Regions from separate parts of the Citrobacter koseri ATCC BAA-895 genome, predicted to be linked through region 1. Evidence: predicted binding sites of a transcription regulator. Region 1 holds the regulator's gene; each other region holds the start of a gene.

Region 1 (4,287 bases):
AAGAGATTGATAATTCGCGTCGCGAAAAATAGTCTATTCACTGTAGTCTGCGAGGTTTTTCTCAACGCTACTTTTACATTTTTATTTTTCGCTGTCCGCTTTTGTTCGGCAGCATTTTATACGTCAAAGAGGATTAACACATGCGTACGTTTAGTGGCAAACGTAGTACGCTGGCGCTGGCTATCGCCGGTATCACAGCAATGTCAGGTTTGGTCGTCGTTCCACAGGCTCAGGCCGAAGGCTTTATTGACGATTCCACGTTAACAGGCGGCATCTATTACTGGCAGCGTGAGCGTGACCGTAAAGATGTCACCGACGATGACAAATATAAAACCAACCTTTCACACGCGACCTGGAACGCCAATCTGGATTTCCAGTCTGGTTATGCGGCTGATATGTTCGGTCTGGATATCGCGGCATTTACCGCGATAGAAATGGCGGAAAACGGCGACAGCGGACACCCCAACGAAATCGCCTTCTCGAAAAAGAATAAAGGTTACGATGAAGATTATTCTGGCGATAAGAGCGGGATCAGCCTTTATAAAGCCGCGGCAAAATTTAAGTACGGGCCAACCTGGGCGCGTGCGGGGTATATCCAGCCGACCGGTCAGACGCTGTTAGCGCCGCACTGGAGCTTTATGCCGGGTACTTATCAGGGTGCGGAAGCCGGAGCGAATTTTGACTACGGTGATGCGGGCGCGCTGAGTTTCTCCTATATGTGGGCCAACCAATATAAAGCGCCGTGGCACACCGATGTTGATAAATTCTATCAGGCCGATAAAAAGACCAAAGTGGATTACCTCCATTCTATCGGTGCTAAATACGATTTCAAAAATGACCTCGTGCTGGAAGCGGCATTTGGTCAGTCAGAAGGGTATGTCGACCAGTATTTTGCTAAAGCCAGCTACAAATTTGATTTGGGCGGCAACCCGTTCACCACCAGCTATCAGTTCTATGGTGCGCGCGACAAAGTTGATGATCGCAGCGTAAACGATATTTATGACGGCACCGCCTGGTTGCAGGCGCTGACTTTCGGTTACAAAGTGGCCGAAGTCGTCGATTTGCGCCTGGAAGGGACCTGGGTTAAGGCGGACGGTCAACAAGGTTACTTCCTGCAACGTATGACGCCAACTTACGCATCCTCAAACGGTCGTCTGGATATCTGGTGGGATAACCGCTCAGACTTTAACGCCAACGGCGAAAAAGCCGTCTTCTTCGGTGCGATGTACGATCTGAAAAACTGGAACCTGCCGGGCTGGGCAGTGGGGGCGTCATACGTTTACGCCTGGGACGCGAAGCCATCAACCTGGCAGATTACCCCGGATGCGTACTATGACAAAAACCGTACCATTGAAGAGTCTTCTTACAGCCTTGATGCGGTCTACACCCTACAGGAAGGCCGTGCCAAAGGCACCATGTTTAAACTGCACTTCACGGAATATGACAACCACTCCAACATCCCAAGCTGGGGCGGCGGTTACGGCAACATCTTCCAGGATGAACGTGACGTGAAGTTCATGGTTATCGCTCCGTTCACTATTTTCTGATGCTCGTTGCGGCAGGCGATTTGTCTGCCGCAACGTTGAGGACACTGATATGAAAAAACTGTTACTCATCGCCATGATGGCATCGGGACTGGTGGCCTGCGCGCAGCCAACCGCGCCGAAAGAAGACAGTCAGTTAAAAGAGGCATATAGCGCCTGCATCAATACGGCGCAAGGTTCGCCAGAGAAAATTGAGGCCTGTCAGAGTGTACTGAACGTGCTGAAGAAAGATGACCAGCACAAGCAGTTTGCTACAGAAGAGAGCGTGCGCATACTGGATTACCAGCAGTGCATTCAGGCTACGCGTACGGGGAACGATCAGGCGGTGACCGCCGATTGCGACAAAATCTGGCAGGAAATTCGCAGCAAAAATAGCGCCAAATAAAAGCAGGGCGGGTTAATGGCGGGCGGAGAGTTCTCTCCGCCCGTTTGCGTTTTTTAAGGCCGCTACCGGGTCGGAGGCATAAAAAAAGCCAACCGGTCGGTTGGCTTTTTAGGAGGGTTCACATTACTTCGCGTCGTGCGCGTGCTCGTCTTCCCGGCAATCGCCTTCAGCGCAGTGGCCGTAGAGATAGAGGCTGTGGTTCGTCAAACGAATGCCATGCTTAGCCGCAATCTCACGCTGGCGCGCTTCGATAGAATCATCACTGAATTCGATCACTTTGCCACAATCGAGGCAAATAAGGTGATCGTGATGATGCTGTTGGGTCAGCTCAAAAACGGATTTACCGCCTTCAAAATTGTGGCGGGTTACGATACCGGCGTCATCAAACTGGTTCAGCACACGGTACACGGTCGCCAGCCCAATCTCTTCACCCATGTCGATCAGACGTTTATATAAATCTTCCGCACTGACGTGATGGTTATCCGGTTCCTGAAGAACTTCCAGAATTTTTAAACGAGGAAGCGTTACTTTCAGGCCAGCCTTCTTTAATGCGGTATTGTTGTCAGTCATGCGGAATCTGTCCTGTTGCTAAACGATTCACTTCAAACAAAGAAGTGACAGAAATTGCACTTGAGATCATGCGTTTCATTATAGAACTGCCACGCCTAAATGAAAACTGCAAGCCTCCGGCAAATATTGTTAATAAAAACGAGGTATCGCCAACAAACACACTGTGCAATACCAGAATAACACCCGGACATTGTACAGGGTCAGGCAAGAAAGTTACAAATTTGTAGCAATTATTTTAATTGGTTTTATCTATTGATGCGACGCAGATGCTTTTCTGCGCCGCACAAAATCAGGCGTTAATGATTTCGTCGAGGTGCAGTTCGCCGGAAATCTGTTTAACCCATTTTTCAACGCGATCTGCGGTCAGTTCAGGCTGACGGTCTTCGTCGATAGCCAGACCAACAAAGTGATCGTCGTCAGCCAGACCTTTGGACGCTTCAAAATGGTAGCCCGCCGTTGGCCAGTGACCGACGATGGTCGCGCCGCGCGGCTCAATGATGTCGCGGATGGTGCCTAACGCGTCGCAGAAATATTCTGCGTAATCTTCCTGGTCGCCGCAGCCGAACAGCGCCACCAGTTTACCGTTAAAATCAATCTCTTCGAGAGTCGGGAAGAAGTCATCCCAGTCACATTGCGCTTCACCGTAGTACCAGGTCGGGATGCCCAGCAGCAGGATGTCGTACCCTTCCAGGTCCTCTTTGCTGCTTTTCGCAATGTCATGCACATCGGCAACGTCTTTACCAAGCTGTTTTTGAATCATTTTTGCGATATTTTCGGTATTACCGGTGTCGCTGCCGAAAAAGATGCCAGTGATTGCCATGAGTAAAATAACCTCTTGAAACTTATTGAAATGGTGGTGGCGTATTGCCCGCAGATAAGGGCAATCATAGCAGAACAGTCAGGCATGCGGAAACAGCAATCACGCGGGACTGCACTCTGTGCTACATGATTTATGATATTGAGCAGTTTTTCAGACTACGCCCTGGCCGCGCAGCGCTGCCAGTTGAGTCATCAGCATCTCTTCGATGAGTTCGCTACGGCTCATATTGCGGGATTCGGCCAGCTCGTTCAGCGCATCGACAGCCTCAGCGTTGAGTTTCAGTTCGACACGCTTAAGGCCACGTACTTTGTCGCGTTTTAGCTGGTTACGCTTATTAATGCGCAGCTGTTCATCACGCGAAAGCGGATTGGTTTTGGGTCGTCCCGGGCGACGCTCGTGTGCGAACAGATCTAATGTCGTACGGTCCGTTTGTTCTTTGGCCATGATTTTGGTGACTTCGGGGAAACAATCAGCCAGGCGTCTGCCCGGATGGATAGCGCGCCATCATACATCAGCAAGGCAGACACGCCAACGCCCGCGGACGTAATCGCGCGCGGACGCTGAGTTTTTAATCAGTTGGCCTTATCTGCCAGATAGCGACGAATGGCGCGCAGCACCGCATCGGGTTTTTCCGCGTGAACCCAGTGGCCCGCTCCGGCGATGACGTGCGCCCGCGCCTGAGGGAACTGCGCCAGCAGATCGTGACGATATGCTTCGGTCACATAAGGCGAGTTGCCGCCGGGGATAAACAACACCGGGCGATCCCAGGCTGGAATGGTCTCCCAGCCCACAATATGTGGATACTGTTCCCACAACACCGGTACGTTAAAGCGCCATTCGCCGTCGATAAACGATTTCAGCAGAAACTGGATGACGCCTTCTTCTTGCAGATGTTGACGCATAACGGTGGCGGCCTGTTGACGGGTTTCGGCGCCCGCGTCGGTGACGGCATTGATGGCGGCGAAGAT
Region 2 (4,287 bases), 1.8 Mb from region 1:
GCGCCAGCCAGCCTTTCACCGTTTGCGTATTTCCCAGCCAGCGCCCCTGAATATAGCTCAGCCAGCAGCCGAGACTGGCGGCTGTCGTCAGAATAAGGATCGTGGGGACAAAGTCCATGACACCTTGTGCAACCAGCGCGCCTGCCAGTAAGAGCAGGCTGTCTCCGGGTAAAAAAGAGGCCGGGAGCAGGCCGTTTTCTAAAAATAGCGTGGCAAACATCACAAAGTAGACAACGCTAACAACGTGTGGATCCGCCAGCGCGGCAAAATCGTGTTGCCAGAGCGCAGCGATAATATCTTGAATGACAGCCATGGACTTTCCTGTGGAACCGCGTTTATGGGGCTATTGTACTCCTGAATTGCCCGGGATGCCTTGATCCCGGACGCAACAAATGCAGACTTTTCTGCCCGGAGTGTCTGCAATTCTGTCCATGACCGGAAACTTTACACAATACGCGTGAATCCTGCGGCTAAATCTGCAATCAGATCGTCAACATTCTCTAAACCGATGTGCAAACGGATCAGCGTGCCGGTGAAATCAACGTCGCCTTCGGGACGAATGGCGGCGATATGTTCCGGCTGGTTAGGCAGAATTAAGGATTCAAAGCCGCCCCAGGAGTAGGCCATGCTGAACAAGCTGAAATTATCCAGATAAGCGGAAAGCGCCTCATTGCTCAGCCTTTTATTCAGCACAAACGAGAACAACCCGCTGCTGCCCGTGAAATCGCGCTTCCAGAATTCGTGGCCTTTGCTGCCAGGAAGGGCGGGATGATTAACGCGGGCGACCTGAGGGTGATTCGCCAGCCACTCGGCGACTTTCAGGCTGCTTTCATGATGCTGGCGTAAGCGCACGCCCAGCGTACGTAGCCCACGGCTGGTCATATAAGCGGTATCTGCGTCCAGCATTTGCCCCATCAGATAGGCGTTTTCGCGTAATTGCTCCCAACAACGCGCATTAGACACGGCTGTGCCGACCATCGCATCCGAGTGACCAATCAGGTATTTCGTTCCTGCCTGGATGGAAATATCGATCCCGAAATCCAGCGCCTTAAACAGCACGCCCGCCGCCCAGGTGTTATCAATCATAATGACGGCGTCTGGCGCAACGCGTCTTACCGCGCCGACAATCGCCGGGATGTCATGCACTTCCATCGTGATGGAGCCAGGGGATTCGAGAAACACTACTTTCGTATTGGGCTGAATATGCTTCACGATATCCGCGCCGACCAGCGGATCAAACCAGCCGGTCGTCACGCCGAGTCTGGCGAGAACTTTGGTGCAAAAATCCTGACTGGGTTCGTAAGCGGTGTTGGTCATCAGGACGTGATCGCCCTGTTCCACAAAGGCCAGAATCGTGTTGGCGACAGCCGCCGCGCCGCAGGGGAAGAGCGCGCATCCGGCGCCGCCTTCCAGTTCGCACATGGCTTCCTGTAGCGAAAAATGGGTTAGCGTTCCGCGACGGCCATAGAAAAGCTCGCCATTGGCGCGGTTGCGGGTGGCGTGCTTTTTGGCTTCTACGGTGTCAAATACCAGCGAGGAGGCGCGCTGAATGACGCTGTTCACCGATCCCAGCGTGTATTTTTTGCTGCGTCCTGCGCTCACCAGTTTGGTTTCAAGATGTTTTTCTGCCATGTTGGAGTACCCATTTTTATACGTCTGGATGTCTAAACTATCATGAATGATGAGTGACGCATCCTGAAGAATCGGCATAAAGCAGAAAATTTTCTCAAAATGACATCTGGTGACTTTTTTACTGCGTAAGCGCAAGGAAAAGAAACCAAAGGTGCGGCACTATGTAAATAGTAATGAGAACGACTATCAATTCGACGTCGTTTTGATATTATTACGCTCAGAATTTGTGATTTGCGTCCTGGAGATACAGAGTGGGTAATAATTTGATGCAGACGGATCTCTCCGTCTGGGGTATGTATCAGCACGCCGACATCGTGGTTAAGTGCGTGATGATTGGTCTGATTCTGGCGTCAGTAGTCACCTGGGCTATCTTCTTCAGTAAGAGTCTTGAGTTCTTTACGCAGAAGCGTCGGCTCAAGCGTGAACAACAGCAGCTGGCTGAAGCGCGTTCTTTAGACCAGGCCAGCAATATTGCCTCCGCATTCGCGGCGAAAAGTTTAAGCTCACAGTTGCTCTATGAAGCGCAGAACGAGCTGGAACTGTCGGAAGGCAGTGAAGACAACGAAGGTATTAAAGAGCGTACCGGGTTCCGCCTGGAGCGTCGCGTAGCGGCGGTTGGCCGTCATATGGGACGCGGCAATGGCTACCTGGCGACCATCGGCGCCATCTCTCCGTTTGTCGGTCTGTTTGGTACGGTATGGGGCATCATGAACAGCTTCATCGGCATCGCGCAAACCCAGACCACCAACCTCGCGGTTGTCGCGCCGGGTATCGCGGAAGCGTTGCTGGCTACGGCGATCGGCCTGGTCGCGGCAATTCCTGCGGTTGTGATTTACAACATTTTCGCACGTCAGATCGGCAGCTACAAAGCGACGCTGGGCGACGTGGCGGCACAGATTCTGTTGCTACAAAGCCGCGATCTGGATCTGAACGCGAGCGCTTCCGCTCAGCCGGTACGTACCGCGCAGAAATTACGTGTAGGATAATGTTCCATGGCAATGCGTCTTAATGAAAATCTGGACGATAACGGTGAAATGCATGAAATCAACGTGACGCCGTTTATCGACGTCATGCTGGTTCTGCTGATTATCTTTATGGTGGCCGCGCCGCTGGCAACGGTGGACGTGAAGGTGAATCTTCCTGCGTCCACCAGCACCCCGCAGCCGCGCCCGGAAAAACCGGTTTATCTGTCCGTGAAGGCCGACAACAGCATGTTTATCGGCAACGATCAGGTAACGGATGAAACCATGATCGGCGAGCTGAACGCGTTAACCGAAGGGAAGAAAGACACGACGATCTTCTTCCGTGCGGATAAAACCGTTGATTATGAAACAATGATGAAAGTGATGGATACGCTGCACCAGGCGGGTTACCTGAAAATTGGTCTCGTGGGTGAAGAGGTCGCGAAAGCGAAGTAATCGTTGTTGCTGATGGGCAGACAGACAGGCCGGGTAGGGCGCAAGCCGTACCCGGCTTTTTTATTGCCTGATGGCGCTGCGCTTACCAGGCCTGCATGATGTGGTATCGCTGGATTGCTGACTCGCCAGATTACTTCGTCGTGGAGAACCGTTTTTCATTCAGCGCGACGGTGGTGATATTGGTCGTTCGGTAATCGCCATCGGATAGCTTACGCGTCAGGCGCAGGGTCGCCGTTTCTCGCGCCAGTAAGTGCTGATATGTGCTCTCCAGGCGCGCCATGATTTTGTCCCGCATCTCGGGATGTTGCTCAATAATCGTATTGATAACCGAACCGTAGATCTCTTCTTTGACCTGGAGCGCATAGATTTCACGGCGATTTTGCCATTTCAGCCGCACTAACGCGGCGGGAATCGACACGATCTCCTGCGCCACCTGTTCGAGGGTCGCGTTTTTATTGGCGATAAGCGCTTTAAGATTTTGCTTTAAGATAAATTCATCGCTTTTATTATTATCTAAAGCTAAATAAACATTATTATCTTCAACGTCTTTCATATTATTTCTCTTCCAGAGAATAAAAAACGGGAGAGTTTTTCTCTCTGGTTATGAGATTAAGCCAAATTTCATTGCCGTGATCGTTTATTTTTGTTGTGGCATCTGCCAGAATTTTACTTAATGCCTGAGCATCAACATCGCCTTCCGCCTGTAGGCTATTAATAAGACGAGCAAACGTCTCAATTTTAGCTACGCGATAAAGCCGGTCTTTTAAATGACGGTCACGTTCTTCAAGTAACATGTTTTTAGATTGACCAGTCGGTGTGGCGCTAATTAAAATATCTGGCTCGTAATCGCTCAGCGTTTTCTTTCCCTGAGTCAAATTTTCACTATTTTCTACGGTCTCAGCATCGCCTGGCGAGGCAGATAAATGAAAACGAGTCGGCACAAGATGCTCGGGAAGCATGTTGGAATGTCCTTTACTATCAATAGTATATTGTTTTTTATAAGGCAGGTCTCGTTGACAATAGCATGGTGTAATTTTAAAATCAAAAAAAATGGAGTCGGCATATGAACAGCATTTTTTATTCTATTATCACTCTGCTATTACTCACTGGCGGCGTGCTTTTCTTGATGCACGAATTTAATAAACAGCGCTCTGCTGAGGCGTCTAATCCAGTAAATCAAGCGGAACCCTTGTCCAAAGAGGAGGGCGAAGATCATTTTTCGTCGCTCATGAATACT
Region 3 (4,287 bases), 570 kb from region 1:
CGAGCACGAGCGTCGCACAATTGATGAGGTGTTTGGCCGTTAATTCTGACCGGAAGCGCCGGATGAGGCATAAGCCGTCATCCGGCAAAACGGGTTTATTTCACCGTACCGCGAATATCGATTTCCGCCGCTCTGGCCTTCACCTTCCGCGACCAGACTGAGGTAATGATCGGCACCAGAATCGAAGTCACGATAACCGATGTGGCAACCAGCGAGGTCGCGGCGGGCGCCATCGGTTTAAACGCCGGAACCATCTCTGCGATCAGCACGGGCGTGGCTACTGCGGCGCCCGCAGAACTTGAGGCGGCAATACCTGCCGTACCGTCACCGCCGCCGATAAACTTGTCAGCGATGATTAACGGGATGCCGGTGATAATAATGACCGCCACACCCAGTAGAATCCCCAGCACGCCCGTCTGTGCAATCACGCTCAAATCAATGGTGTTGCCCAGCGCGAAGGCGAAGAACGGGATCAGCGTCTGTACCGCTTTGCTGAAGAATTCCCGCAGTTCCGGGTCGAGATTCCCCAGCGCGAAACCAATCAGGAACGGCAATACCGCCCCCACAAATACATGCGGTTCAAACGAGGCAATCCCGGCGGTTCCCAGAATAACCATCGTCATCAGCGGCCCTGACTCCAGCGACATCAGGACAAATGCCCCGGCCTCTTCTTTGGTGCCGTACTGCTGCATGATGGAGGCATACAGCCCGCCGTTGGTCATGTCCATAGAGGCCACCAGCGCCAGCGTCGACAGCCCGGCGAAGAAGCCCGCTTCCACCCCATGTTCCGGGATAACGCGTGACGCAATAGCGGCCACCACCCAGGCAACCGCAATTTTGGTCACCACCAGCGTCCCGGATTTACGCAGCACGGTGCCTGTGGCGCTCAGTTTGATCGACGCGCCCATACAAAAGAACCAGACCGCCAGAATCGGCACCGTACCGGTGATCATACCGTTTGTGAATGAGCCGAAGTATTTCCCTGCGCCGGGCGCGAAGGTGTGGCATAGCGCGCCGAGGAACAACGGAACGAGCATCATGCCACCCGGGACTTTTTCTATCGTGCGTTTAATCTGCATTTCCTTCACCTGTAGACATAAAAACGGGCAATTTTTATGGGCGAATGCGCCTTACTTTGAGGCACACCCGCGTTGATGAAGAAACGATAGACATTCATTCGAACAATAAAAGTGATCCCAACCACATAACAAAACTATGTTTCATTTTTTATGGATTGATGTTTTTAATTTGACGTAAGTCACACCAGGCAAGCCCAAAAGCGCCTAAAAGAAAGCCCCCGCAGGTTATGCCTGCGGGGGCTGAATTCAATGCCGGATGGCGGCTAATGCCTTATCCGGCCTACAAATTGTAACTCTGTGCCGGATGGCGGCTAACGCCTTATCCGGCCTACAAATCGACAAATCCTCTTCGTAGGCCTGATAAGCGCAGCGCCATCAGGCAAAAAGACTTATTTTTTCGCCGCGAAACGCGCAGCAGCTTCGTCCCAGTTCACCACGTTCCAGAACTCTTTGATGTAGTCCGGGCGACGGTTCTGGAATTTCAGGTAGTAAGCGTGTTCCCATACGTCCAGACCCAGGATTGGGAAACCGGAAACGCCGGAAATGGCCTCGCCCATCAGCGGGGAGTCCTGGTTAGCGGTAGAGACAACCGCCAGTTTGTCGCCCTGCAACACCAGCCAGGCCCAACCGGAACCGAAACGCGTTGCCGCCGCTTTTTCAAACTCCGCTTTGAAGTTATCAACGGAACCGAAATCACGTTCGATAGCCGCTTTCAGGTCGCCCTGCAAAGCAGTGCCTTTTTTCAGGCCTTTCCAGAACAGGCTGTGGTTAGCGTGGCCGCCCGCGTTGTTGCGCAGTACGGTTTTTTTGTCCGCCGGAAGCTGATCCAGTTTGGTGATCAGTTCTTCAACCGGCAGGTTCGCGAATTCAGGCAGGTTTTCCAGCGCCGCGTTAGCGTTGTTGACATAAGTTTGATGGTGTTTGGTATGGTGGATTTCCATCGTCTGCTTATCGAAGTGCGGTTCCAGCGCATCATAAGCGTACGGCAGGGATGGCAGTGTATAACTCATAATCATCTCCATTATTGTCGAGCGGCTGAAGTGTTAATGCCGCGTAAGCAGTTGGTTCATTATAGTTAATTAAATGATATTGAAAATGCTTATCAATGCCGTAGTTTTAATAAGGATATAACTTTTCATTATGTTCTTGAATATGTGAGCCAAATCACCCGTATAACGTGCTGGTTGCCAGGAAGGAAGAAATGTCGGCAATCCTCAAAAGGTTAATCAACTGCGCAATTTTTACACTCATCAGGTCGGGAGGGTCACACCGGCAATAAAAACGATGAGGATTAAGTCATGAGTAACGCGATTACGATGGGTATCTTTTGGCATTTGATAGGTGCGGCCAGTGCAGCCTGTTTTTATGCCCCGTTCAAACAAGTTAAACAATGGTCCTGGGAAACCATGTGGTCAATCGGTGGGATTGTCTCCTGGCTTATCCTGCCCTGGACCATCAGCGCCCTGCTGCTCCCGGATTTCTGGGCCTATTACAGTTCCTTCAACCTATCCACCCTGTTGCCCGTATTTCTGTTCGGCGCAATGTGGGGCATCGGTAATATTAACTACGGCCTGACCATGCGCTATCTCGGCATGTCGATGGGGATCGGCATCGCGATTGGTATTACGCTGATCGTCGGCACCCTGATGACCCCCATCATCAATGGAAACTTTGATGTGCTGATCAATACCGAAGGCGGACGAATGACGCTGCTGGGCGTCCTGGTGGCGCTGATCGGCGTTGGCATCGTCACCCGCGCCGGGCAGTTAAAAGAGCGCAAAATGGGGATCACCGCCGAGGAGTTCAACCTGAAAAAAGGTCTGCTGCTGGCGGTGATGTGCGGTATTTTCTCCGCCGGGATGTCCTTTGCGATGAACGCCGCCAAACCGATGCATGAAGCCGCTGCCGCGCTCGGCGTCGATCCGCTGTATGTCGCTCTGCCAAGCTACGTGGTCATCATGGGCGGCGGCGCGCTGATCAACCTGGGTTTCTGTTTCGTTCGTCTGGCAAAAGTGAAAAACTTGTCGATAAAAGCCGACTTCTCGCTGGCAAAATCGATGATCATCACCAATATCCTGCTGTCAGCGCTGGGTGGCCTGATGTGGTATTTGCAGTTCTTTTTCTACGCCTGGGGCCACGCTCGCATTCCGCCGCAGTATGACTACATCAGCTGGATGCTGCACATGAGCTTCTACGTGCTGTGCGGTGGGATTGTGGGTCTGGTGCTGAAAGAGTGGAAAAACGCGGGTCGTCGTCCTGTCAGCGTTCTCAGTCTGGGTTGCGTGGTCATTATTATCGCCGCCAACATCGTCGGCATGGGAATGGCAAGCTAATCGTTTTGCGTACTGTGATGACGCCACTGGCTGGGCGTCATCCCGGTTTCCCGCGTAAACACCACCGAAAAGTAGTTACTGTCCTCAAAGCCGCACTGCATTGAAATCTCACTGATCATCAGGCGGCTGTGCTGAAGCAAATACTGTGCATGGCAGATGCGGATCTGGCGAAGATACTGGTTGATAGTCATCCCGGTCTGTGAGCGAAACTGCTGTCGCAGCACCCGCTCGCTGCACTGCTCCTGGTCGCAAAACGCATCCAGCGCAAAGGGGCGCTCCAGGCTGCCGGCCAGTGCGGTAATCAATTTATCCAGCAACGTTTCGCTCGCTCTGGTCGGGAGATCATCGGTGGCATAGCGGTGTCTTTTCAGCGTCATCACCAGCTGACCAAATAGCAGTTCCGCCATCTCATTCGCCAGCGGATCGCCCTGATTGCTCTCATGTTCAAGCTGGCTGATAACCTGCCGCGCCTGATTCATCCCCACGCTGCCCAGCCGCCAGTGCGGGCTCCGTTCACTGCCGTTAAAGCCCGGAATGGCGCTTTCCCAGCCAAGATTCAGGGTCAACCGCTCCGGGCAGTAAATAATATTCTGCAAAACCAAATCGTTAACGGAGGTGTAGGAGTGTCTGTCCTCGGCGCGAATATAAAACAGATCGCCACGCGTGATGCGGTAAGGGCGATCGTTGAGCACATGCAAACCGTTGCCGCGCCAGACCAACACCAGTTCACAAAACTCGTGTGTATGTTCCGCGAACACATTTTGCGGATAGCGATCGGCAACCGCGACAGCCTGGCCGTCATTCGCAAAAAAGTCTTTTTTCAGAAGGACTAACTGATTTGCCACCGCAGCACCTCACGTTGAATGCTTGCCGGA

Evidence for each region. Region 1 encodes Fur, which represses iron uptake genes when iron is present. Its sites were predicted from a motif close to ATAATAATGAGAACNACTATCAA; they were not measured.
Region 2: the regulator Fur is predicted to act here: its motif matches at 1,800-1,822, upstream of exbB (tol-pal system-associated acyl-CoA thioesterase).
Region 3: the regulator Fur is predicted to act here: its motif matches at 2,163-2,185, upstream of sodA (superoxide dismutase [Mn]).

What each region holds. Positions count from the first base shown of each region.
Region 1 is NC_009792.1:2,292,331-2,296,617, reverse strand. It holds gene chiP (chitoporin ChiP) at 141-1,547, shown strand; gene chiQ (ChiQ/YbfN family lipoprotein) at 1,597-1,929, shown strand; gene fur (ferric iron uptake transcriptional regulator) at 2,053-2,499, opposite strand; gene fldA (flavodoxin FldA) at 2,789-3,319, opposite strand; gene ybfE (LexA regulated protein) at 3,470-3,763, opposite strand; gene ybfF (esterase) at 3,892-4,287, opposite strand, start outside.
Region 2 is NC_009792.1:4,070,867-4,075,153, reverse strand. It holds gene yghB (DedA family general envelope maintenance protein YghB) at 1-313, opposite strand, end outside; gene metC (cystathionine beta-lyase) at 445-1,632, opposite strand; gene exbB (tol-pal system-associated acyl-CoA thioesterase) at 1,884-2,618, shown strand; gene exbD (TonB system transport protein ExbD) at 2,625-3,050, shown strand; gene CKO_RS18765 (hypothetical protein) at 3,181-3,603, opposite strand; gene CKO_RS18760 (hypothetical protein) at 3,605-4,009, opposite strand; gene CKO_RS18755 (ESA_00282 family adhesion-associated protein) at 4,114-4,287, shown strand, end outside.
Region 3 is NC_009792.1:2,865,641-2,869,927, forward strand. It holds gene CKO_RS13205 (dihydrodipicolinate synthase family protein) at 1-43, shown strand, start outside; gene kdgT (2-keto-3-deoxygluconate transporter) at 96-1,079, opposite strand; gene sodA (superoxide dismutase [Mn]) at 1,469-2,089, opposite strand; gene rhaT (L-rhamnose/proton symporter RhaT) at 2,378-3,412, shown strand; gene rhaR (HTH-type transcriptional activator RhaR) at 3,409-4,257, opposite strand.